4 regions of the Streptomyces sp. NPDC033845 genome follow, and region 2 is predicted to be linked to each of the others. Evidence: riboswitches for the same ligand, from Rfam matches in the RefSeq annotation. Region 2 holds a riboswitch; each other region holds the start of a gene.

Region 1 (5,424 bases), on a different contig from region 2:
GAGCCCGGCTGGCCGCCCTTGGTGATGGTGAACCCGCCGTCCCGGTTCTGCCGGGTGGCCAGGAAGGCGCGGGCCCGGGCGATCTGGGTGCGGTACCGGGTGGCGTCCAGCGACAGCCCCTGAATCGCCAGCGCGGCCGAGTTCACCGAGTTCCCCGAGGCGCCGGGGAAGCCGCCGTCCGCGGTCTGCCGGGCCGCCAGCCAGCGCAGGGCCCGGTCCACGGCGGCCTGCGAGGCGGCGTCCGGCAGCAGGTCGACGGCCATCGCGGCCATCGCCGTGGAGTCGACCTCCGGCCCGCTCGGCTCGCCGATCAGGCTGGGCCAGGCACCCGACGGGGTCTGGAGGCCCTTCAGATAGCCGACCGGTGCGGCCGCGGCGGCCTTCTCACCGGCCCGGAGCTGTGCGATCACGCCGAGGGACTGGGAGAACACGGAGGTCGCGTAGGTGTAGTTGCCCTTGCCCGCGCACTGCTGCCGGACCGGGGTCCGCTCCTTGCAGGTGATCTTCGCGAGTGCGGCGATCAGGTCCCGGCCGCCGAAGTCCCGCGGGTTCCGGCCCACGGACTGGGCGAGCACGGCCGCCTTGCCGAGGGACCCGCCGCTCGCGTAGCTGCTGCCGATGTGGGTCCAGTCGTGCAGGCCGCGCCCGTGGCCGTCCTCGCCGCCCTGGTCGAGGAAGTCGACGATGTCGCGCAGCGCCGCGTCGTCCCCACCGGTGGCGGCGAGGGCGTAGGCCCCGTCGATGGTCAGCCCGTAGTCGGCGAAGCGCTTGCCGGGCTGGGTCTCGTAGAACCGGCCCTGGATCAGCCTGGAGGGGTGGGTCAGATAGCCGACCCCCTTCCGCAGGTCCGGACCGGGACCGGCCGGGGGAGCGGTCGGCGGGGTGGTGGGGGGCTTGGTGGGGCCGGTGGGCGGGGTCGTCGGGGGGACCGTCGGCGGCACGGCCGGCTTGGCGGTCAGGGCGCCCAGATCGCTGCCGGCCCCGGCGACGGCCGCCGTGGCGGTCGGGAACAGCCGGGACTCGGTGTCCTCCTCCCCGAAGCCGAACCCGCCCGAGGCCAGCTGGCGCCCGGAGAGCCAGGAGAGGCCCGCGTCCGCGAAGGCCTCGTCGCCGAGGGCCCGCAGCGCCTGGGCCGCCCAGGCGGTCGCGGCCGGGTTGCCGGTGGTCTCGTAGTGCAGGGCGGGCCAGGCGCCCGTCCTCAGCTGGGACTTCTTCAGGAAGGCGCGGGCCTTCTGGACGGCCGGCTCATGGCCGCCGGCCCGGGCCAGCGCCAGGGTGATCAGCCCGGTGGAGCCGGCCTCGCTGTCGCACCAGCCGCCGGACCGGATCAGGACGGAGGTGAACCCGCCGTCCTCGCACTGGAGTCCGGTCAGCCGGGCCACCGAGCCCGCCGGGGGCGCCACCCCCGCGTTGACCAGGGCGATCACGGCCATGGCCTGGGCATCGGACTGCCCGGTGGTGCGGAAGTCCCCCTTGGTCAGACAGCCGTCGACGGTGTCCCCGTCGCCGATGTCCCGCGGGCAGGCGTACTTCACCAGGTCCCCGAGCAGATCGCGGCCGCCGAACGCGCGCGGGTCCAGCCCGGTGGCCTCGGCCACCAGCGCCAGCCGTGCCGCGGCCGTGGCGTCGGGTATCGCGTCCCGGCCGTTCGGATAGGCGTACGCCTCGGTCTGCGCGGGGTCCGCGAGGAACTCCGCGGCCTTCCTGGCCGCCGGGCTCTTGCGGTCGGAGGCCGCCAGGGCGAACACCGCCTCGGTGGTGAGGAGGTGGTTGACGGTGGTGGACCCCTCGTCGACCACCCGCCCGTCCTTCACCCTGCCGCCGATCCAGCGGAGGGCGGCGGGCACGTCCACCGAGCCCGCGGGCACCTTGGGCGGGACCGTCGGGACCGCCGGGTCGGGGGTGCTGAACCCCCGGACGTCATCGGGGGTGAAGGAGGGCTTCCCCTTGGTGCCGCCGACGTCGGTGCCGCCGAACACCCAGGCCTCCACATCGCCGGCCTTCGGGTTCCGGGCCATCGACCCGAGCGGACTGTAGGTCCACTTCCGCTGCCCCGGCGAGGCGATCCAGTACGACCAGTAGGCGGTGGCCTGCGGGGTGAGCACGCAGGGCTCCTTGGCCGGGGTGGGGTACTGCCTGCCGCCCTGGAAGGACTTGAGCCCGATCCGGCAGATGAAGCCGGGGCCGTCGTGGACGGTGCCCGTGGTGGTGAACCCGGCGGTGTGCAGCAGTTCGTAGCCGGTGGTGGGGGTGGTGTCACAGCCCTTCTCCACCGTGCCGCCGAACGGCCGGAAGTCCACCGCGACCAGGGCCCCCTTGACCGGCGAGCACTTCGCGACGGGGTCGGCGCTCGCCGGGGTGGGGGCCGAGAGCAGGGCCGCGCCCGCCCCGAGCGTCAGGAAGGAGGCGGTCAGCAGGGACAGCAGCCGCCGCCCCGTCACGGGGCGCCGTGGCGCCCTCTGTTCGGTCCCCACCGCGGCCCTCGTCTCTGCCGGGCGGACGGGTGCGTGGCGGAAGGCCCCCGCACGGCTCGCTGCGCCATGGGGAGGCGGGGACGACCACACCGCAGTCCACGACGGCGCTCTTCGTACTGTGACCCGGCCCCAGGCAATCCGGCTCGCCCGGGAGATCCGGGCCCACGGTTGCGGGTCAGCGCCGGAATCGCACCGGCTTCCCCTGGGACTGAGCAGTTGTCACGCGGAATGGAACACCGATCCGTACGGCCCGTCAAGACCGGTCGGCTGGCGGTCGTTTCGCCGCTCGGGTAGCGTCCTGGGCTGCCACATGGGGGAATCCGGTGCGAATCCGGAGCTGACGCGCAGCGGTGTGGGACGGCGGGGGCCGTCTCCGAGCCCGAATGCCCATCCGGCGACGCAGTACAGGAAGCCGTACCACGCGTTCCGGGCGGCGGCTCTCCGGCCACGCCCCCGGCCGTGCCCCGTGCACGGACGCCCTCGGCGCGTCCGGAGCGGCCGGCGCCCGCCGATTCCAGGAGCAGGCCATGTCCCGTCCCCGTACCCCCCGCCGCCTCGCGCTCGCGGGACCCGCCGCCCTCGGCGCGTTCGCCCTCACCGTGCTGCCCGCCTCCGCGACCTCGACGCCGGCGCAGATCGCCACCTCGAAGACCAACGGCGTCGCCTACCTCAGGTCCCTCCAGGCGCCCAGCGGCGCCTACGCCGGCTCAGGACTCTCCAACGAGTGGGCGTTCAGCGCCCTCGCCGCCGCCGGTACGGCCGTGGTGGACGTCACCCCCGGCGGGGACACCACGAAGAACGCCCGCACCGTCTACCGGAACCTGCTCTCCACGGCGGCCTGGCCCTCCGCCTCCCCGGTGGTCACCGACTACGAGCGCGCCGCCCTCAACGCGTACGCGGCCGGCATCGACCCGGCCCGGGTCTCCGCCTCCCGCAATCTGATCGCCCACGTCTACTCCTACTGGCAGACCGCCGAACCCGGCTACTTCGGCCCCTCCTCGAACTTCAACGGCACCGTGTTCGCCGCCCTCGCGCTCGGCGGGGCGAAGACCCAGGGCGGCACGGCCCGCGTCCCCCAGAAGCTGACCGACGCGCTGGTCTCCCGGATTCGCGCCAACCAGCACGTGGACGGCGGCTGGACCTACCAGAAGGGCGAGGGCAACCCCACCGTCCTCAACGCCCCCGGCGACGTCGACATGACCGGCGCCGCCATGGCCGCCCTCTGCGCCTCCGGGATACCCGCCGGCGACCCGGACCTCGTCCAGGCCAAGAACTTCCTCAGGACCACCCTGGTGTCGTCCACCGGCGCCTTCAACTCCCTTTACGGGGTCAACACCAGCTCCAACGGCTGGGCCGTCGCCGGGCTCAACGCCTGCGGCATCAACCCGCAGACCGGGGACTTCCTCACCGCCTCCGGGAAGACCCCGATCGACTTCCTGATCGCCAACCAGTTCAACCCGGCCGGCGGCTTCAAGTACAAGCCGGCCGACACCGCGCCCACCGCCTACGCCTCGATCGACGCCCTCCGCGCGGTCGCCGGCGGCGGCTTCACCACCGCCCCGCCGACCCCGGTCACCCCCGGAGCCCCCAAGTGGGTCGCCCAGCCGACGTTCACCGCCGGCACGACCACCCGGCTGGCCCTGACCGTGGACGACGGGGCCGGCGGCCTCAAGGCCTGCTCGGTCACCCTCACCCCGACCGGCACCACCAGCACCCTCGGGGACGTACTCGCCGCCGCCACCGGCGCCGCCGCTCCGGCCGGCTGCGTCACCAGCGTGACCCCGGCCTCCGGCACCGGCACCATCACCGCCGTCAACGGCAAGGCCAACAGCGGCTCGAACACCTGGAAGGTCAGCGTGGACGGCTCCGCGTTCGCCGGAGCCGCCCGCAACAAGGTGATCAACGTGGGCGACACCATCGCGCTCCGCTGGGGCGCCTGACCCGCCACGCCCGGTCCGGACCCCCGGCCGGCGGGGGCCCGTACCAGGCGGCGGCCGCGGCCGGATCAGGCGCCGACGTCCCGGCTCCGGTAGTCCTCCAGGGTCTCGCGCCGGACCAGCAGCCTGGCCTCGCCCGCATGGGCGGCGACCACCGCCGGCCGGCCGACCAGGTTGTAGCCGGAGGCCATGGACAGCTGGTAGGCCCCCGCCACCGGCACGGCGAGCAGATCGCCCGGGCGGACGTCGCCCGGCAACTCCACGTCCGCGGCGAGCACATCACCCGCCTCGCAGTGCCGGCCGACCACCGTGGCCACGGCCGCCCCGGCCGTCGAACTCCGCCCCAGCAGCATGGGCGCGTAGCGCGCCCCGTACAGCGCGGGCCGCGGGTTGTCGGCCATCCCGCCGTCCACGGCGACGAACAGCTTCCCGCCGCCCCGCTTGACGCTGAGCACCCGGTAGAGCGCGACCCCGGCCGGGCCCACCACGGCCCGCCCCGGCTCGACGGCCAGCCGGGGCACCGCCAGCCCGGCCGCGGCGCAGCCGGCGACCAGTTCGGCGCGCATCCGCCGGGCGAGCGCGGCGGGGTCGAGGGACGGTTCGCCCGGCCGGTAGGCGATCCCGTGACCGCCGCCCATGTCCAGCTCGGGCAGCACCACCCCGTGGGCCTCGCGGATCCTGGCCATCAGCCCGACCATCCGGCGCAGCGCCACCAGATAGGGCTTGACCTCGGTGATCTGGGATCCGATGTGACAGTGCAGACCGGTCAGTTCGAGCCGCGGCTGTCCCAGGATCCGGCTGACGGCGTGCCGGGCGCCGCCGTCACCGAGGGAGAGCCCGAACTTCTGGCCCTCGGTGCCGGTGCGGATCTTGTCGTGGCCGCCGGCCGAGACGCCGGGGACCACCCGCACCAGCACCTTCTGACGGCCGCCCGGCCCGACGGCGGCGGCGATCCGGGCGATCTCGGACGGGCTGTCGATCACGATCCGGCCCACCCCGAGCCGCAGCGCGGA
Region 2 (5,424 bases):
CCGGCCCCGCTCCGGCCCGGGCCCGGGCATGGCGGTCAGGAGGGTGTGGGCCAGGTGGACAGGGCTTCCGGGGTGAGGGGGGCGGGGGTGTCCGGGGGGAGGAGGCCGGCCCGTCGGAGCAGGGCGGCCGCCGCCGGGGCCCAGGCCTGCCGGAGGCCCGCCGACGCCAGCAGCGCGGGATCGGCCAGCAGGGCCGTGGCCGGGCCCACCCGGATCCCCTCCGGGGTCAGCACCGCCGCCTCGTCCGCCCAGCGCACCGCCAGGTCCACGTCATGGGTGGCCATCACCACCGTGGTGGCGGCCAGCCCGGCCAGCACCGCGAGCAACCGCTCCTGCCCGTCCGGGTCCAGCCCGGCCGTGGGCTCGTCCAGGATCAGCACCCGGGGCCGCATGGCCACCGCCCCGGCGATCGCCGCCCGCTTCCGCTGCCCGTACGACAGCAGATGGGTCGGCCGGTCCCGGAGCGCGGTGATGTCCAGGGCGGCCAGCGCCTCGTCCACCCGCGCCCGGACCTCCGCGTCCGGCAGCCCCAGGTTCAGCGGGCCGAAGGACACGTCCTGCTCCACCGAGGCGGCGAACAGCTGGTCGTCCGGATCCTGCACCACCAGCTGCACCGCGCTCCGCAGCCGGGTCAGCCCCGCCCGGTCGTGGCGGACCGGGACCCCGTCCAGCCGGAGCTCACCGGCGTCCGGCCGCAGACCGCCGCTCAGCAGCCGCATCAGCGTGGTCTTGCCGCTGCCGTTGCGGCCCAGCAGGGCCAGCGAACGGCCCTCGGCGATACCGAAGTCCACCCCGGACAGCACCCGCGGCCCGTCCTCGTACGCGTAGCCCGCGCCCGACAGTTCCACCAACGGCCTCACGGCCACATCCCTTCCAGATACGGGCCGAGCACCAGGGCCGGCACCACCACCGCCGTCAGCAGCCCCGCCGACGCGGCCAGGAACCGCCAGGACACCCGGGCCTCGGGCACCAGCACCCGCAGGGTGCCGTCGTAGCCGCGCCCGGCCAGCCCGGCCTGGAGCCGGCCCGCCCGGTCGAAGGCCCGGACGAAGGCGGTCGCGGCCAGCCCGGCCAGCGAACGCCAGGCCGCGGCCCGGCCGGTGTGCCCCAGCCGGGCCGCCTGCGCCTGCCGGATCCGCGCCACCGAGTCCAGCAGCAGGAAACCGATCCGGTACATCACCAGGGCCACGTCCACCACCGGCGCCGGCACCCCGGCCCGCACCAGACGCGGCAGCACGTCCGAGACCGGGGTGGTGAACGCGAACAGCAGCACTCCGAGCGAGGCCGCCGAGGTCCGCAGCAGCAGCTCCACCGCGTGCCGGGGCCCGTCCGGGGCGAGCCCGACCCAGCCGGCGGGGCCGCCCACCGCGAACAGCAGCGGCAGCGCCCCGGTCACACAGAAACCCAGCGGGATCCGGAAGGCCCGCCACAGCTGTCGGCCGGGCACCCCGGCGGGACCCAGCAGGACCGCCAGGGTGGCCGCGGCCACCAGCGGCCCGCCGGGCCAGGGCGGCAGGCACACGGCGGTGACCGTCAGCCCCAGCCCCAGCAGGGCCTTCTCCGCCGGATGGCGGTGCCGCCAGCGGCTGCGGTGCGCCGCCGCGTCGATCGGCAGCACGGACTCAGGCCTCCGCGCGGTCCGCCGGGGCCGCCGCTGCCGCCGCCGCGGCCTGGCGGCGGCCCTTGCGCACACCGAAGTAGTACGCGAGCACCCCCGCGCCGAGCGCCGCCTGCAAGGCGAACAGCGCCGACTCGACCTCCCCGGACGGCGGTTCGTACAGCGGCGAGAACCAGGGCTCGTAGTCCGGCTTCAGCTCGGTGATCGCCGCCTCCGCCTGGGCGTCCGCCCCGGCGAACGGCTCCTCCTTGTGGTCGCCCATTCCCAGCGCGAGCGGGAGCACGGCCAGCGCCGCCACCAGGAGCAGCAGCAGCGTGTTGATCTTCGCGTTCTTCGACATCAGACCGCCGCCTCCGTCTTGGACCCGGTGATCCGGGCCACGCCCAACCGGACCAGGTCGGACTTGCTGGACTGCATCAGCAGCCGCATCACCAGCACGGTCAGCAGGCCCTCGCTGACCGCGAGGGGGATCTGGGTGACCGCGAAGATCCCGCCGAACTTGGCGAGCGCCCCGGCGAAGCCGCTTCCCGGGTCCGGGAAGGCCATCGCCAGCTGCACGCTGGTCACGCAGTAGGTGACCAGATCGGCGAAGAAGGCGCCGAAGAGCACCGACACCATCAGCGGGGCGTCGGTCCTGCGCAGCAGCCGGTAGACGGCGTAGCCCGCCCACGGTCCGGCAATGGCCATGGAGAAGACGTTGGCGCCCAGGGTGGTCAGTCCGCCGTGGGCCAGCAGCAGCGCCTGGAAGAGCAGGGTGATCGTGCCCAGCACCGCCATGATCGGCGGCCGGAACAGGATCGCGCCCAGCCCGGTCCCGGTGGGATGCGAGCAACTGCCCGTCACCGAAGGGATCTTCAGGGCGGACAGGACGAAAGTGAACGCTCCGGACGCCCCGAGCAGCAGGGTGCTCTCCGGGTTCGCCTTGACCTCACGGGTCAGCGCGCGAACGCCGTGGACGACGAACGGAGCGGACGCGGCGCCCCAGGCGACCGCGTGCAAGGGGGGCAGGAAGCCCTCGGCTATATGCATGAGTGGGGGAGACCTCTCCAACACCTCGTGGATGGACAACGCGCCCCGGCCGGTCTCCTGGCTCACGGGTTGCCGCCCTGACTCCGCCTTCCCGGGCGGCTCACGGTCCCCCGCGGCCGCCCAGTGGCTTCCCGCAGGAGTGGAGCCGGACTTCCCGATCACAGTGGCGAGGGCCGCACCGGTTTCCCACCGGTTTCCCGAACACCAAGGCCAGCCGACCCTAGTCGGTTTGTCCGCGGCCCTCGCGGGCAGGGTCGACTTCGCCCGAACCCCCCCAGCAGCCGACCGGGAGCAGCCCATGGCAGCGAAGATCCTCATCGTCACCGGCGATGCGGCGGAGTCGCTCGAAGTCCTCTACCCCTACCAGCGGTTGCGCGAGGAAGGGTACGAGGTGCACATCGCGGCACCCTCCGTGAAGAAGCTCCGCTTCGTCGTCCACGACTTCGAGGAGGGCTTCGACACCTACACGGAGAAGCCCGGCTACACCTGGCCGGCCGACGTGGCCTTCGCCGATGTGGACCCCGGGCAGTACGCCGCCCTGGTGATCCCCGGCGGCCGGGCCCCCGAGTACCTGCGCAACGACCCGGAGGTGCGGCGGATCGTCGCCGCCTTCACCGGGGCGGACAAGCCGCTGGCGCAGATCTGCCACGGCCCGCTGATCACCGCGGCCGCCGGGGGCCTGGACGGCCGCCGGGTGACCGCCTACCCGGCCCTGGAGCCCGATATGAAGGGGGCCGGGGCCGCCTTCGAGGACTCCGAGGCCGTGGTCGACGGCACCCTGGTCTCGTCCCGCGCCTGGCCCGACCACTCGGCCTGGATGCGGGAGTTCCTCACCGTCCTCCGCGCCAAGGCTCCGCTCGGCGGCTAGGTCAGCGCGCGGCCTTGGCGCCCGCGACGAAGGCGACGAAGGCGGCGAAGGCGGCGTCCGGGAAGACGAGCGCGGCCAGGGTGAACGGGGCGATCTGGATGGTCACCTCAGGACGTGCGGCCATGGCCGCCAGGTGCGCCAACTGGCGGTCCATGGCGTCCGCACCGCCCATCGGCCGACGGATGGCGCTCTCGTCCATCACCACGTGTACCAGCGGCAGCCCGAGATCCGGCCGGCCCATCTCCTGGAGCACGGCCACGGCATGCGCATCGTCGCGGCGCTGGCCACGGTTCAGCAGGTGTTCGGGTGCTTGATGTCCAGGACGAAGCGTTCGGGGGAGTGCAGGGTGAACGACGTGTACTCGGGCCTGGTGGTGAAGGCGGCGCCGAAGGTCACGTAGCCCTCGTAGTCGCCGGTCAGGGCGATGCCCTTCAGCTTGGGCAGCTGGAGCTTCTTGAGCTTGGGTCCCTTGTAGACGGACTGGCCGGCGTCGTTGTGGGCGGCGGCCGGGTTCAGGCGGATCTCCAGGAAGTGCGTGCCGGGCAGCGGGACGGGCTTTCCGGAGCCGTCGTAGACGAGCTTGGAGACGCGGCGGACGGTGGCCTGGGGCACGTAGCCCTTGATGTCGACGACGAGCCGGTCGAAGGTGCAGTGGGTTCCCCAGCGGGCGTTGACCACCTGCGGGGTCTGGGTGCGGGCCGCCGCGGGCCCGGTGGTGGCGGCCGGTGTCGCGGCCGCGGCCGGGGCGGCGAGGGCCAGTCCGGCGGTGAGAAGGACGCCCGTGGCGAGGGCCACGAGCCGCTGACGACGCGCATGGAACATGGCGTCCCCCGATTTCTCAGGATCCCGGCGGGCCGGGATGGGGGAAATGCTGTCATCCACGAAGACATCCATCCTCGCCGTACGGTTCCCCCGCCGCGACATCACCGCCACGGCGCGGCCGCGTCAGCGTGACAGCAGGCAGCTCAGTTCGGCGTCCAGGTCGTACTGCCGGTCCTCCAGCCCGCGCGGCACCAGGTCCGTCATCCGGCGGCAGAGCCGGCGCAGGTCCCGGGCCCGGGCCGTGAGCACGCAGTCGGCCGGACCGTTGGTGAACCGGAGCCGCACCCGTGGCTCCCCGCCCCGGGCGTCCGGGCGGACCCGGACGTCGCCCTCGCCGGCCGGCCGGAGCAGTCCGTCCAGCAGCAGGTCGCGGGCGAACACCCAGTGCGCCAGGTGGGTGCCGGCGCCGTGGAAGTCCACGGACACCTCGTACGGCCGGTCCGGCCGGTAGCCGAACCGGCCGGTCAGCGGGACCGGGCCGATCCCGCCGTCCTCCAGCAGCAGCGGTATCTCACGGTGCTCGGTCGTGGCCATGGCGGGTCCTCCGTTCCCCGGACGTTCCCGAAGAACGCGTCCCCCGGCACGCTAACCCGGACTCCCGCCGGGATCGGGCGGCCGAAAGTCCCGAACCCCCGGGCCGAGGGGCCCGGGGGTTCGGGGGAGCCGTGAGCGGATCAGCACTCGATGACGTTGACCGCGAGGCCGCCGCGCGCCGTCTCCTTGTACTTGATCTTCATGTCGGCGCCGGTCTCCTTCATGGTCTTGATGACCTTGTCCAGGGAGACCTTGTGGCTGCCGTCGCCGCGCATCGCCATCTTGGCGGCGGTGACGGCCTTGACCGCGGCCATGCCGTTCCGCTCGATGCACGGGATCTGCACCAGACCGCCCACCGGGTCGCAGGTCAGACCGAGGTTGTGCTCCATGCCGATCTCGGCCGCGTTCTCCACCTGCTCCGGGGTGCCGCCGAGCACCTCGGCGAGGGCGCCGGCCGCCATCGAGCAGGCCGAGCCGACCTCGCCCTGGCAGCCGACCTCGGCGCCGGAGATGGAGGCGTTCTCCTTGAAGAGCATGCCGATCGCGCCGGCCG
Region 3 (5,424 bases), on a different contig from region 2:
CCCCTCGCTCTCGATGATCCGGAGCCTCCTCTCCACTCCGGCCAGCCGGCCGGCGGCCTCCGCCAAGGCCGTCTCCAGCTCGGCCCGCCGCAGCCGCAGCATCCCGCGCAGTTCCTCCGGCCCGACGTGCTCGTCGAGGATCTCCCGCACCTGGTGCAGGCCGAAACCGAGGTCCTTGAGCGCGATGACACGGTTCAGACGGGCGAGCTGCCCGGCCCGGTAGGACCGGTAGCCGCTGAACGGATCGACCCGGGCCGGGCGCAGCAGTCCGATGGCGTCGTAGTGACGCAACATGCGGACCGACACCCCGCCGAGTTTCGCGAAGTCTCCGATGGTGAACATGATGTCGTCACTCCAGGCCCTGACACGGTGTGAGGGTCAACCCTACGGTCCCGGATCCGACCGGGGCGGTCGAGGTCAGGCCAGGCTCGGCGGGGTGGACCTCACGGTGCCGTCCAGCGGCCGGACTCGCTGACGCAGAGGCCGACCACCTGGGGCGGAACGGGTCAGGTCAGCGTGCAACGCACCCCAGCGCACGTTCGGTCGATGGAGCACCCCTCCAGGCAGCGCGACGCAAGGACGCCGAACGCGGCCGCTCCACCGACCCGCCCGGCGTTCCTGCGCGGTCCCCCTGCCGGCACGGCGACCGGTCAGGCGCTCGTGCGGGGAGTGCGCCGTGGCCGGGGTGCGGCGTCGAGGAGTGCGGACAGTCGTCGGCCGTCGGGGGCGGCGTCGGTGGTGCAGGATTCGACCGTGGGCAGGGCAGCGACCTGTGCGAGGGGGGTGGTGTCCTCAGCGGCGCCGGGTACGTGGGCCAGGACGACGACGAGGACTTTCTGGTCCTGGTCGGCGAGGTGGATGCTGATGCGTTTGCCGCCGTCGGCGACGGCCGCCGCGGCGAGGGTGCGGACGGCGCAGGCCAGGTCGTTCTCGTCGAGTCCCGAGTAGGCCCAGGACCGGACGATGTCCACGGTCTGGGTGGCGGCCTTGGCGGGGGCCCACTGGTCGGAGCGGAAGGTGAGGCCGGCGGTGCGCCGGTTGCGGATGGTCATCCGCGGCGAGGGCAGACCCACCGCCGTCCTGGTCTGCGAGGTGGGTCGGGGCAGCTCGACCGGCTTCTTCGGGGGCGGTGGGCTCTTCGGCGGGAAGCTGGGCGGCAACTTCGGTCCCCGGTCCTGCACTTCGCTGCTCATGGAGCAACGGTACGCCTGGGCGAGGGCCGGGCGAAGGCATTCCAGCAGGTCCACGGGCTTATCCGGCGCCATCGGCGGGACGGCCGGACCGCTCGCCTCAAGGCGCCTTCCTGGCCGGGGTGCCCCGGGCCGCACCCCACCTCACCGTGGGCGGGCAACCGGGTCCGGTCCTGCCCGCAGGGGTGAACACCCGGTGGATTCCGTCTCGGCAGTCAGAGCGACCACCGAGCAGATCACCGTCCAGGTGACCTGCAACACCACGGACGACCAGGGAAGGCCTCAGCACATCGTGGGCACTCAGGTGTTCGCACCCTGGCCCGGATCCGACACGGGAGCGTACACCTCATCACCGGCCTCACAGGAGGCGGTGTCGTTGCGGGGACTGAAAACCCCGTCCCCATGGTCATTACCCAGGCATGGGCACCGGCTCAAGACGCGCACGCCCCGCGGACCGCCTCCCGGTCGCACCGTCAGGCGCGGGGCGACGTCCGGTGGCCAGGGAGTCCTGCGGCGGCACCGATGTGACCACCGGTGATCGCCGAGCACTGACTGCGGGGCCGTGTGCCATCGGATCGATCACGGAACGTCTCATTCCCGCGTCTGAATGGTGGACGTCACTCGCCGCTGGACGAGATCGCCCCCTACTCTGACCGGGCAGCTGGTTCGCCCCGTCCGCCAGGCGGGATGCGTCGTAAGAGGGAACCCGGTGGGAATCCGGGACTGCCCCGCAGCGGTGAGCGGGAACGACCGCCGTCATAAGCACTGGGACCGGACAACGGTCCTGGGAAGCGACGGCCAGTAGGTGCCCGCCGGGAGACCGGCAGGCGTGCCCGCGAGTCCGAAGACCTGCCCGTTGCCCGCACGCGGACGATTCCGTGTGCGGACATCCCGGTGACCTCGTGGGCGGGTCGGCGTACACAGCGAGCGGCACGAGCGGCCTTGGTTCCGCGTCGTGGTCCGTGCGTTCTGTCGTTCCCTTCGCGTCCGCGTCCCGTTGCCGGGGCGTTTTCTGGACACATCTCGCGAAGGAGAGTTCCGTGACAGCGAAGCCCGCAGCCGCGGCATCACGAGCCACCGTGTACGGCTACCCCCGCCAGGGGCAGAACCGCGAACTGAAGAAGGCGATCGAGGGCTACTGGAAGGGCCGTGTCACCGCCGACGCCCTCCACGCCACCGCCGCCGAACTGCGCCGAACCAACTGGCAGCAGCTGGCCGACGCCGGTATCCACGAGGTGCCGACCGGCGACTTCTCGTACTACGACCACGTGCTGGACACCAGCGTCATGGTCGGCGCTGTCCCCTCCCGCCACCGTGCGGCGGTCGCCGCCGACGCCCTGGACGGGTTCTTCGCCATGGCGCGCGGCACCCAGGACGTGGCGCCGCTGGAGATGACCAAGTGGTTCGACACCAACTACCACTACCTGGTCCCCGAACTCGGCCCCGACACCGTCTTCACGGCCGACTCCAGCAAGCAGGTCGCCGAGCTGAAGGAGGCACTGGCCCTGGGCCATGACGCCCGCCCCGTGCTGGTCGGTCCGGTCACCTACCTGCTGCTCGCCAAGCCCGCGCCGGGGGTGGCCGCCGACTTCCAGCCGATCACCCTGCTGGACCGGCTGCTGCCCGTCTACGCGGAGGTCCTGGCCGACCTGCGGGCCGCCGGTGCCGAGTGGGTGCAGCTGGACGAGCCGGCGCTGGTGCAGGACCGCACCCCGGCCGAGCTGAACACCGCCGCCCGCGCCTACCGCGACCTCGGCGCGCTGACCGACCGGTCCAAGCTGCTGGTGGCCTCCTACTTCGGCCGGCTCGGCGACGCCCTCCAGATCCTCGCCGCCTCCCCGGTCGAGGGTCTGGCCCTCGACTTCACCGAGACCGGCGCATGCAACCTGGAGGACCTCGCCGCCGTCGGCGGCCTGCCCGGCAAGCGCCTGGTGGCGGGCGTGGTCAACGGCCGCAACATCTGGATCAACGACCACCAGAAGTCCCTGACCACCCTGGGCACCCTCCTGGGCCTGGCCGACCGGGTCGACGTCGCCGCCTCCTGCTCCCTCCTGCACGTCCCGCTGGACGCCACCGCGGAGCGCGACATCGACCCCCAGATCCGGCGGTGGCTGGCCTTCGCCCGCCAGAAGACCACCGAGATCGCCACCCTCGCCCGCGGCCTGTCCCAGGGCACCGACGCGATCACCGCGGAACTCTCCGCCAACCGCGCCGACCTCGCCTCCCGCGCGAACTCCGCCATCACCCACGACCCGGCCGTCCGCGCCCGCACCGCGGCCATCACCGACGCCGACGGACGCCGCGCCCAGCCGTACGCCGAACGCACCGCGGCCCAGCGCGCCCACCTCGGCCTGCCCCTGCTGCCCACCACCACGATAGGGTCCTTCCCCCAGACCGACGAGCTGCGCGTGGCCCGCGCCGACCTGCGCGCCGGCCGGATCGACGCCGCCGGGTACGAGGCACGGATCAAGGCGGAGATCGAGGAGGTCGTCTCCTTCCAGGAGAAGACCGGCCTGGACGTCCTGGTGCACGGCGAGCCCGAACGCAACGACATGGTCCAGTACTTCGCCGAGCAGCTCACCGGCTACGTCGCCACGCAGCAGGGCTGGGTCCAGTCCTACGGCACCCGCTACGTCCGCCCGCCGGTCCTGGCCGGGGACATCTCCCGCCCCGAACCGATGACGGTCCGCTGGACCTCCTACGCCCAGTCCCTGACCGCGAAGCCGGTCAAGGGCATGCTGACCGGCCCGGTCACCATGCTCGCCTGGTCCTTCGTCCGCGACGACCAGCCGCTCGGCGACACCGCCCGCCAGGTCGCCCTCGCCCTGCGCGACGAGGTCGGCGACCTGGAGGCCGCCGGTACCTCGGTGATCCAGGTCGACGAACCCGCCCTGCGCGAGACCCTCCCGCTGCGCGCCGCCGACCACGCCGGCTACCTGGCCTGGGCCACCGAGTCCTTCCGGCTCACCACCAGCGGCGTCCGTCCCGACACGCAGATCCACACCCACATGTGCTACGCGGAGTTCGGCGACATCGTCCAGGCCATCGACGACCTCGACGCCGATGTCATCAGCCTGGAGGCCACCCGCTCCCACATGCAGGTCGCCCGCGAACTCGCCGCCCACGGCTACCCCCGCGAAGCCGGCCCCGGCGTCTGGGACATCCACTCCCCGCGCGTCCCCGGCACCGAGGAAGCCGCGGACCTGCTCCGCACCGGCCTCAAGGCCATCCCGGCCGAGCGGCTGTGGGTCAACCCCGACTGCGGTCTGAAGACCCGAGGCTGGACCGAGACCCGCGCCTCCCTGGAGAACCTCGTCGCCGCCGCCCGCACGGTCCGCGCGGACCTGTCGGCTGACACCGGCTGACGGCTGACGGCTGACGGCTGACGGCTGACGGCTGACGGCTGACGGCTGACGGCTGACGGTCCGGGCGGGGCGCCACCGCGTCCCGCCCGGACAGTCCCCTGCCGGACAGGGCGGCCCGGCCCGCTACGGGGCCCGCCTGTGGAACGAGGCGTTCCGGCTCGCCCAGGACCTGCTGGACATCCCACACGGCACGATCCGGGCCACCGCCATCATCGAGACGGTCACCGCCGCCTTCGAGACGGAGGAGTTCCTCTACGAGCTCCGCGAACACGGCGCCGGGCACAACGCGGGCCGCTGGGACTACCTGATCGACGCCGAATCCGCCGCCCTGGCCAGGGACCGACCCAACGCGATGGGCGACCAGGCCCGCGAGATCCTCGAAGGAACGCTCGCGGCCCGTGAACCGCCCCCGTTCTTCACCCCCGAGGCCTACCGGCGGCATCTCGTCCGCCGGACGGAGGACTCCTGATGCCTTCGACGGGCGCCTGCCGCGCCGTGTGCCCGCGGGGCTGCCGGACTGGAACCGGTGCGCGGTCATGGGGGTCGTGAACGCGACCCCGACTCGTTCTCCGACGGCGGCCGGTGGTTCGAGGCGAACACCGCCGTCAAGCACGGACTGGACCTGGTCGCCGAGGGAGCCGACCTCGTCGATGTGGGCGGCGAGTCGACCCGGCCCGGAGCCACCCGGGTGGACGAGGAGGAGGAGCTTCGCCGCGTCATCCCCGTCGTACGGGACCTGGCGGCCGAAGGCGTGCTGGTATCCGTGGACACCGTGCGGGCCTCCGTCGCGGCCCGCGCGGTCGACGCCGGGGCGGTCCTGGTCAACGACGTCAGCGGCGGACAGGCCGACCCCGCCATGCCCAAGGCCG
Region 4 (5,424 bases), 230 kb from region 2:
GGTGACGCTGTTCTTCTCCACCCGGCGGGACGGCCGGTCGCTCGGCCAGATGGCCCGGGACGAGATCGGCCCGGTGGGCGGCGCGGCCGCGCTGATCGCCGTGTTCGCCATCATGATCATCCTGCTGGCGGTGCTCGCCCTGGTGATCGTGAACGCCCTCGCGCACTCCCCCTGGGGCGTCTTCTCCATCGGCATGACCATCCCCATCGCCCTCTTCATGGGCTTCTACCTGCGCGTGCTGCGGCCCGGCCGGGTCACCGAGGTCTCCGTCATCGGCGTGGCCCTGCTGCTGCTCGCCATCGTCGCGGGCGGCTGGGTCGCCGAGTCCTCGCTCGCCGACACCTTCACCCTGGAGAAGGAGACCCTGGTCATCTGGATGGTCGGGTACGGCTTCCTGGCCTCCGTGCTGCCGGTCTGGATGCTGCTCGCCCCCCGCGACTACCTCTCCACCTTCATGAAGGTGGGCACCATCGTGCTGCTCGCCGCCGGCGTGTTCATCGCGATGCCCACCCTGAAGATGCCCGCGGTCACCGACTTCGCCTCCCGCGGCGACGGCCCGGTCTTCGCGGGCTCGATGTTCCCGTTCGTCTTCATCACCATCGCCTGCGGCGCGCTCTCCGGCTTCCACTCCCTGGTCTCCTCGGGCACCACCCCGAAGATGATCCAGAAGGAGACCCAGGTCCGGATGATCGGCTACGGGGCCATGCTCACCGAGTCCTTCGTGGCCGTGATGGCGGTGATCACCGCCTGCATCCTGGAGCCCGGCCTCTACTTCGCCATCAACTCCCCCGCCGGCGTGGTCGGCACCACCGTCCAGTCCGCCTCCGAGGCGGTCACGAGCCTGGGCTTCGCGATCTCCCCGGAGGCCCTCGCCCGGGCCGCCCAGGACGTGGAGGAGGCCAGCCTGCTCTCCCGCACCGGTGGCGCTCCCACGTTCGCACTCGGCATGTCGGAGATCTTCTCCGCCGTCATCGGCGGCGCCTCCATGAAGGCGTTCTGGTACCACTTCGCCATCATGTTCGAGGCCCTGTTCATCCTGACCACGGTCGACGCGGGCACCCGGGTGGGCCGCTTCATGCTCCAGGACACCCTGGGCAACGTGCACAAGTCCTTCAAGGACGTCAGCTGGAAGCCCGGCGTCTGGCTGGCCAGCGCCGTGGTCGTCGGCGGCTGGGGCTACTTCCTGTGGGTCGGGGTCAAGGACCCGCTGGGCGGCATCAACCAGCTGTTCCCGCTGTTCGGGATCGCGAACCAGCTGCTGGCCGCGGTGGCCCTGGCCGTCTGCACCACCCTGCTGGTCAAGTCCGGCCGGCTCAAGTGGGCCTGGGTCACCGGGGTCCCGCTGGTCTGGGACGTGGCGGTCACCCTCACCGCCAGCTACCAGAAGATCTTCTCCGCCGACCCCAAGGTCGGGTTCTTCGCCCAGCGCGACAAGTACCAGACCGGGATCGACGCCGGCGAGATCATCGCTCCCGCGAAGTCCCTGGACGACATGCGGACCGTGGTCACCAACTCCACCGTGGACGGGGTGCTCTGCGCCCTCTTCGCGCTGCTGATCATCGTGGTGCTGGTCGACGCCGCGCGCACCTGTCTGAAGGCGGTCGCCGACCCCGGGTCCGTACGCCTCTCCGAGGTGCCCTGGACCGAGTCGAAGATCATCGCCCCGGCCGGGATGCTCCCCACGCCCGAGGAGCGGGCCGAACTCACCGCCGCCGGGCTGGACTCGGGCGGCGGCAAGGTCCAGGAGCCGGTGGCATGACCGTACGGCGGGTGCTGGGCCGGATCCGGTACTTCCTGCGGGAGTTCTCCGGGGAGGCCGCCTACGACCGCCACGTGGCCCATCTGCGCGCCCACGACCCGGCGGCCGAGGTGCCCACCCGGCGGGCCTTCGAGCGGGCCCGCACGGACGCCCGCGAGGCCGACCCCCGCGAGGGCTTCCACTGCTGCTGACCCCGCCGCCGCCCCCGCACTCCCGGCCGAGGGCCCCCGCCGCACCCCGCGGCGGGGGCCCTCGGGCTTCCGGCACACTCGACGGCATGGACATCGTGATCAGGGCGGCGGATCCCGCCGAGTACGCCGAGCTGGGGGAGATCACCGCGCAGGCCTACCTCGGGGACGGGCTGCTCGACTTCAACGGCGAGGACAGCGACTACGAGAAGGTGCTGCGGGACGTGGCCGGGCGGGCCGCCGACGGGGAGGTGCTGGTGGCCGTCCTCGACGGGCGGCTGCTGGGCGGTGTGACCTTCGCCGCCCCCGGGAGCCGGCTCTGCGACATCGCCGGGCCCGGCGAGGCCGAGTTCCGGATGCTCGCGGTGGCCGCCGCGGGCCGCGGCCGGGGTGCCGGCGAAGCCCTCGTACGGGCCTGCGCCGAGCGGGCCCGGGCGCTCCCGGGAGTGACCCGGCTGGTGCTCTCCACCCAGCCGAAGATGGCCTCGGCGCACCGGATCTACCAACGGCTGGGCTTCGTCCGGACCCCGGATCGGGACTGGTCCCCGCTGCCCTCCGTACCACTGTGGACCTACGCAATGGAGCTGGACGCGCCGGTACGGTAGCCGCGCCGACACTACATGTGGGGGGTCACGCATCCGCGGCCCCCCACATGTATGCTCATGCCTGCTGTCGCCGCAGGGGAATCCGGTGCGAATCCGGAACTGTCCCGCAACGGTATGAAACGCACACTTTCGCGCTTCGAGTCCGAGCACCTGCCCGCAGCGCGCCCTGGCCGCCCGGTCCGGGTGCCGATTCGTCCGGGCCTCGCGGTTGGGCCGGTGGACGCCATGCGGTGGTGAACGCGTTCCCGCCACGCCCGCATGTGCTTCCTCGCGCCCCGCTCCCGTAGGTGACCGGGCCGAGCGAGGGAGAGCTCCCCCCGTGACCATCGCGCCTGCCGCACCGCGCGCCGAGTCCGCCGACCCGTCTTCCGAGGGGCCGGGGGCCGCACTCCTGCGGACTCTCACCGAGCTGACGGCCGACCTGCCCGACACCGACCCCGGCCGGGTCGCCGCCGCCGCCCTGCGCGGCCGCAGCGCCGCCGCGGACGAGGCCGAGCTGCGCGGTCTGGCCACCGAGGCGGCCGCCGGGCTGATCTCCGAGGACCCGGCCTACTCCCGGCTCGCCGCCCGTCTGCTGACGCTGGCCGTCGCCGACGAGGCCGCCGGCCAGGGCTCCGGCTCCTTCGCCGAGTCGGTGGCCGTCGGCCACCGCGAGGGCCTGATCGCGGACCGCACCGCCGCGTTCGTCGCCACCCACGCCGCCCGGCTGGACTCCCTGGTCGAACACGCCCTCGCGGAGGGCGCGGACGACCGCTTCGGCTTCTTCGGCCTGCGCACCCTGCACAGCCGCTACCTGCTGCGCCACCCGATCACCCGCCAGGTGATCGAGACCCCGCAGTACTTCATGCTCCGGGTGGCCTGCGGCCTCGCCGCGGACGAGTCCGTCACGGCCGTGGAGGAAGTGGCCTCGCTCTACCGGCTGATGAGCCGGCTGGACTACCTGCCGTCCTCCCCCACCCTCTTCAACTCCGGTACCCGGCACCCGCAGATGTCCTCCTGCTACCTGCTGGACTCCCCGCTGGACGAGCTGGACTCCATCTACGACCGCTACCACCAGGTCGCCCGGCTCTCCAAGCACGCCGGCGGCATCGGCCTCTCGTACTCCCGGATCCGCGCCCGCGGTTCGCTGATCCGCGGCACCAACGGCCACTCCAACGGCATCGTGCCGTTCCTGAAGACCCTGGACGCCTCGGTGGCCGCGGTGAACCAGGGCGGCCGCCGCAAGGGCGCCGCCGCCGTCTACCTGGAGACCTGGCACGCGGACATCGAGGAGTTCCTGGAGCTCCGCGACAACACCGGCGAGGACCAGCGCCGCACCCACAACCTGAACCTGGCGCACTGGATCCCGGACGAGTTCATGCGCCGGGTCAACGCCGACGCCGACTGGTCGCTGTTCTCCCCGGCCGACGTGCCCGAGCTGGTCGACCTGTACGGCGCCGAGTTCGAGGAGGCCTACCGCAAGGCCGAGGATGCCGGGCTGGCCAAGAAGACCATGCCGGCCCGCGAGCTGTACGGCCGCATGATGCGCACCCTCGCGCAGACCGGCCAGGGCTGGATGACCTTCAAGGACGCCTCCAACCGGACCGCGAACCAGACCGCGCTGCCCGGCACCGTGGTCCACTCCTCCAACCTGTGCACCGAGATCATCGAGGTGACCAACGACGAGGAGACCGCGGTCTGCAACCTCGGCTCGGTCAACCTCGGCGCCTTCGTCCTCCCCGGCACGGGTGAGATGGACTGGGAGCGGCTGGACGAGACCGTCCGCACCGCCGTGACCTTCCTGGACCGGGTGGTGGACATCAACTTCTACCCGACCGAGCAGGCCGGCCGCTCCAACGCCAAGTGGCGCCCGGTGGGCCTGGGCGCCATGGGCCTCCAGGACGTGTTCTTCCAGCTCCGGCTGCCCTTCGACTCGGCCGAGGCCAAGGCCCTGTCCACGAGGATCGCCGAGCGGATCATGCTGGCCGCGTACGAGGCCTCCGCCGATCTGGCCGAGCGCCAGGGCCCGGTCCCGGCCTGGGCCGAGACCCGGACCGCGCAGGGTGTGCTGCACCCCGACCACTACGGGGTCGAGCACCACTGGCCGGAGCGCTGGGAGGCGCTGCGCGCCCGGGTCGCCACCAGCGGTCTGCGGAACTCGCTGCTGCTGGCGATCGCCCCGACCGCGACGATCGCCTCGATCGCCGGCGTGTACGAGTGCATCGAGCCGCAGGTGTCCAACCTGTTCAAGCGGGAGACCCTCAGCGGTGAGTTCCTCCAGGTCAACGCCTACCTGGTGGAGGAGCTGAAGAAGCTCGGCGTGTGGGACGCGCAGACCCGGGAGGCGCTGCGCGAGGCCTCCGGCTCGGTGCAGGGCTTCGGCTGGATCCCGGACGAGGTCCGCGAGCTGTACCGGACGGCCTGGGAGATCCCGCAGCGCGGTCTGATCGACATGGCGGCGGCCCGCACCCCGTACCTGGACCAGAGCCAGTCGCTGAACCTGTTCCTGGAGACCCCGACCATCGGCAAGCTCAGCTCGATGTACGCGTACGCCTGGAAGCAGGGGCTGAAGACCACCTACTACCTGCGGTCCCGCCCGGCGACGAAGATCGCCCGTGCCGCGTCCGGCAGCGCCGCCGTCCCCGCCGCCGCCACCCCCCTTCCGCAGGCCGTCGACGAAGAGGCGCTGGCCTGCTCCCTTGAGAACCCCGAGTCCTGCGAGGCCTGCCAGTAATGAGCTCCACCGAAAAGAAGAACCTGCTCGACCCGGGCTTCGAACTGACCCTGCGTCCGATGCGCTACCCGGACTTCTACGAGCGCTACCGGGACGCGATCAAGAACACCTGGACGGTGGAGGAGGTCGACCTGCACTCCGACGTCGCCGACCTCGCCA

The links. A riboswitch is a leader RNA that binds a small molecule or an ion and turns the genes downstream of it on or off. The one in region 2 is predicted to bind cobalamin.
Positions count from the first base shown of each region.
Region 1: it holds a riboswitch for cobalamin, as region 2 does, so the genes downstream of both, ACZ50K_RS12200 (prenyltransferase/squalene oxidase repeat-containing protein) here and ACZ50K_RS07485 (energy-coupling factor ABC transporter permease) in region 2, are expected to answer to the same signal.
Region 3: it holds a riboswitch for cobalamin, as region 2 does, so the genes downstream of both, metE (5-methyltetrahydropteroyltriglutamate--homocysteine S-methyltransferase) here and ACZ50K_RS07485 (energy-coupling factor ABC transporter permease) in region 2, are expected to answer to the same signal.
Region 4: it holds a riboswitch for cobalamin, as region 2 does, so the genes downstream of both, ACZ50K_RS08535 (ribonucleoside-diphosphate reductase subunit alpha) here and ACZ50K_RS07485 (energy-coupling factor ABC transporter permease) in region 2, are expected to answer to the same signal.

Region 1 is NZ_JBVIRI010000004.1:563,073-568,496, forward strand. It holds gene ACZ50K_RS12195 (prenyltransferase/squalene oxidase repeat-containing protein) at 1-2,474, opposite strand, end outside; cobalamin riboswitch at 2,745-2,883, shown strand; gene ACZ50K_RS12200 (prenyltransferase/squalene oxidase repeat-containing protein) at 3,002-4,414, shown strand; gene lysA (diaminopimelate decarboxylase) at 4,480-5,424, opposite strand, start outside.
Region 2 is NZ_JBVIRI010000003.1:92,799-98,222, reverse strand. It holds gene ACZ50K_RS07500 (energy-coupling factor ABC transporter ATP-binding protein) at 36-866, opposite strand; gene cbiQ (cobalt ECF transporter T component CbiQ) at 857-1,618, opposite strand; gene ACZ50K_RS07490 (energy-coupling factor ABC transporter substrate-binding protein) at 1,623-1,958, opposite strand; gene ACZ50K_RS07485 (energy-coupling factor ABC transporter permease) at 1,958-2,647, opposite strand; cobalamin riboswitch at 2,678-2,871, opposite strand; gene ACZ50K_RS07480 (DJ-1/PfpI family protein) at 2,946-3,515, shown strand; gene ACZ50K_RS07475 (Scr1 family TA system antitoxin-like transcriptional regulator) at 3,517-3,774, opposite strand; gene ACZ50K_RS07470 (AMIN-like domain-containing (lipo)protein) at 3,807-4,337, opposite strand; gene ACZ50K_RS07465 (SsgA family sporulation/cell division regulator) at 4,461-4,871, opposite strand; gene ACZ50K_RS07460 (L-serine ammonia-lyase) at 5,012-5,424, opposite strand, start outside.
Region 3 is NZ_JBVIRI010000006.1:140,895-146,318, reverse strand. It holds gene ACZ50K_RS15385 (MerR family transcriptional regulator) at 1-342, opposite strand, end outside; gene ACZ50K_RS15380 (hypothetical protein) at 651-1,193, opposite strand; cobalamin riboswitch at 1,836-2,061, shown strand; gene metE (5-methyltetrahydropteroyltriglutamate--homocysteine S-methyltransferase) at 2,231-4,555, shown strand; partial or broken gene ACZ50K_RS15370 (malate synthase A) at 4,677-4,862, shown strand; partial or broken gene folP (dihydropteroate synthase) at 5,092-5,424, shown strand, end outside.
Region 4 is NZ_JBVIRI010000003.1:323,990-329,413, forward strand. It holds gene ACZ50K_RS08520 (carbon starvation CstA family protein) at 1-1,759, shown strand, start outside; gene ACZ50K_RS08525 (CstA-like transporter-associated (seleno)protein) at 1,756-1,950, shown strand; gene ACZ50K_RS08530 (GNAT family N-acetyltransferase) at 2,037-2,552, shown strand; cobalamin riboswitch at 2,604-2,724, shown strand; gene ACZ50K_RS08535 (ribonucleoside-diphosphate reductase subunit alpha) at 2,872-5,265, shown strand; gene ACZ50K_RS08540 (ribonucleotide-diphosphate reductase subunit beta) at 5,265-5,424, shown strand, end outside.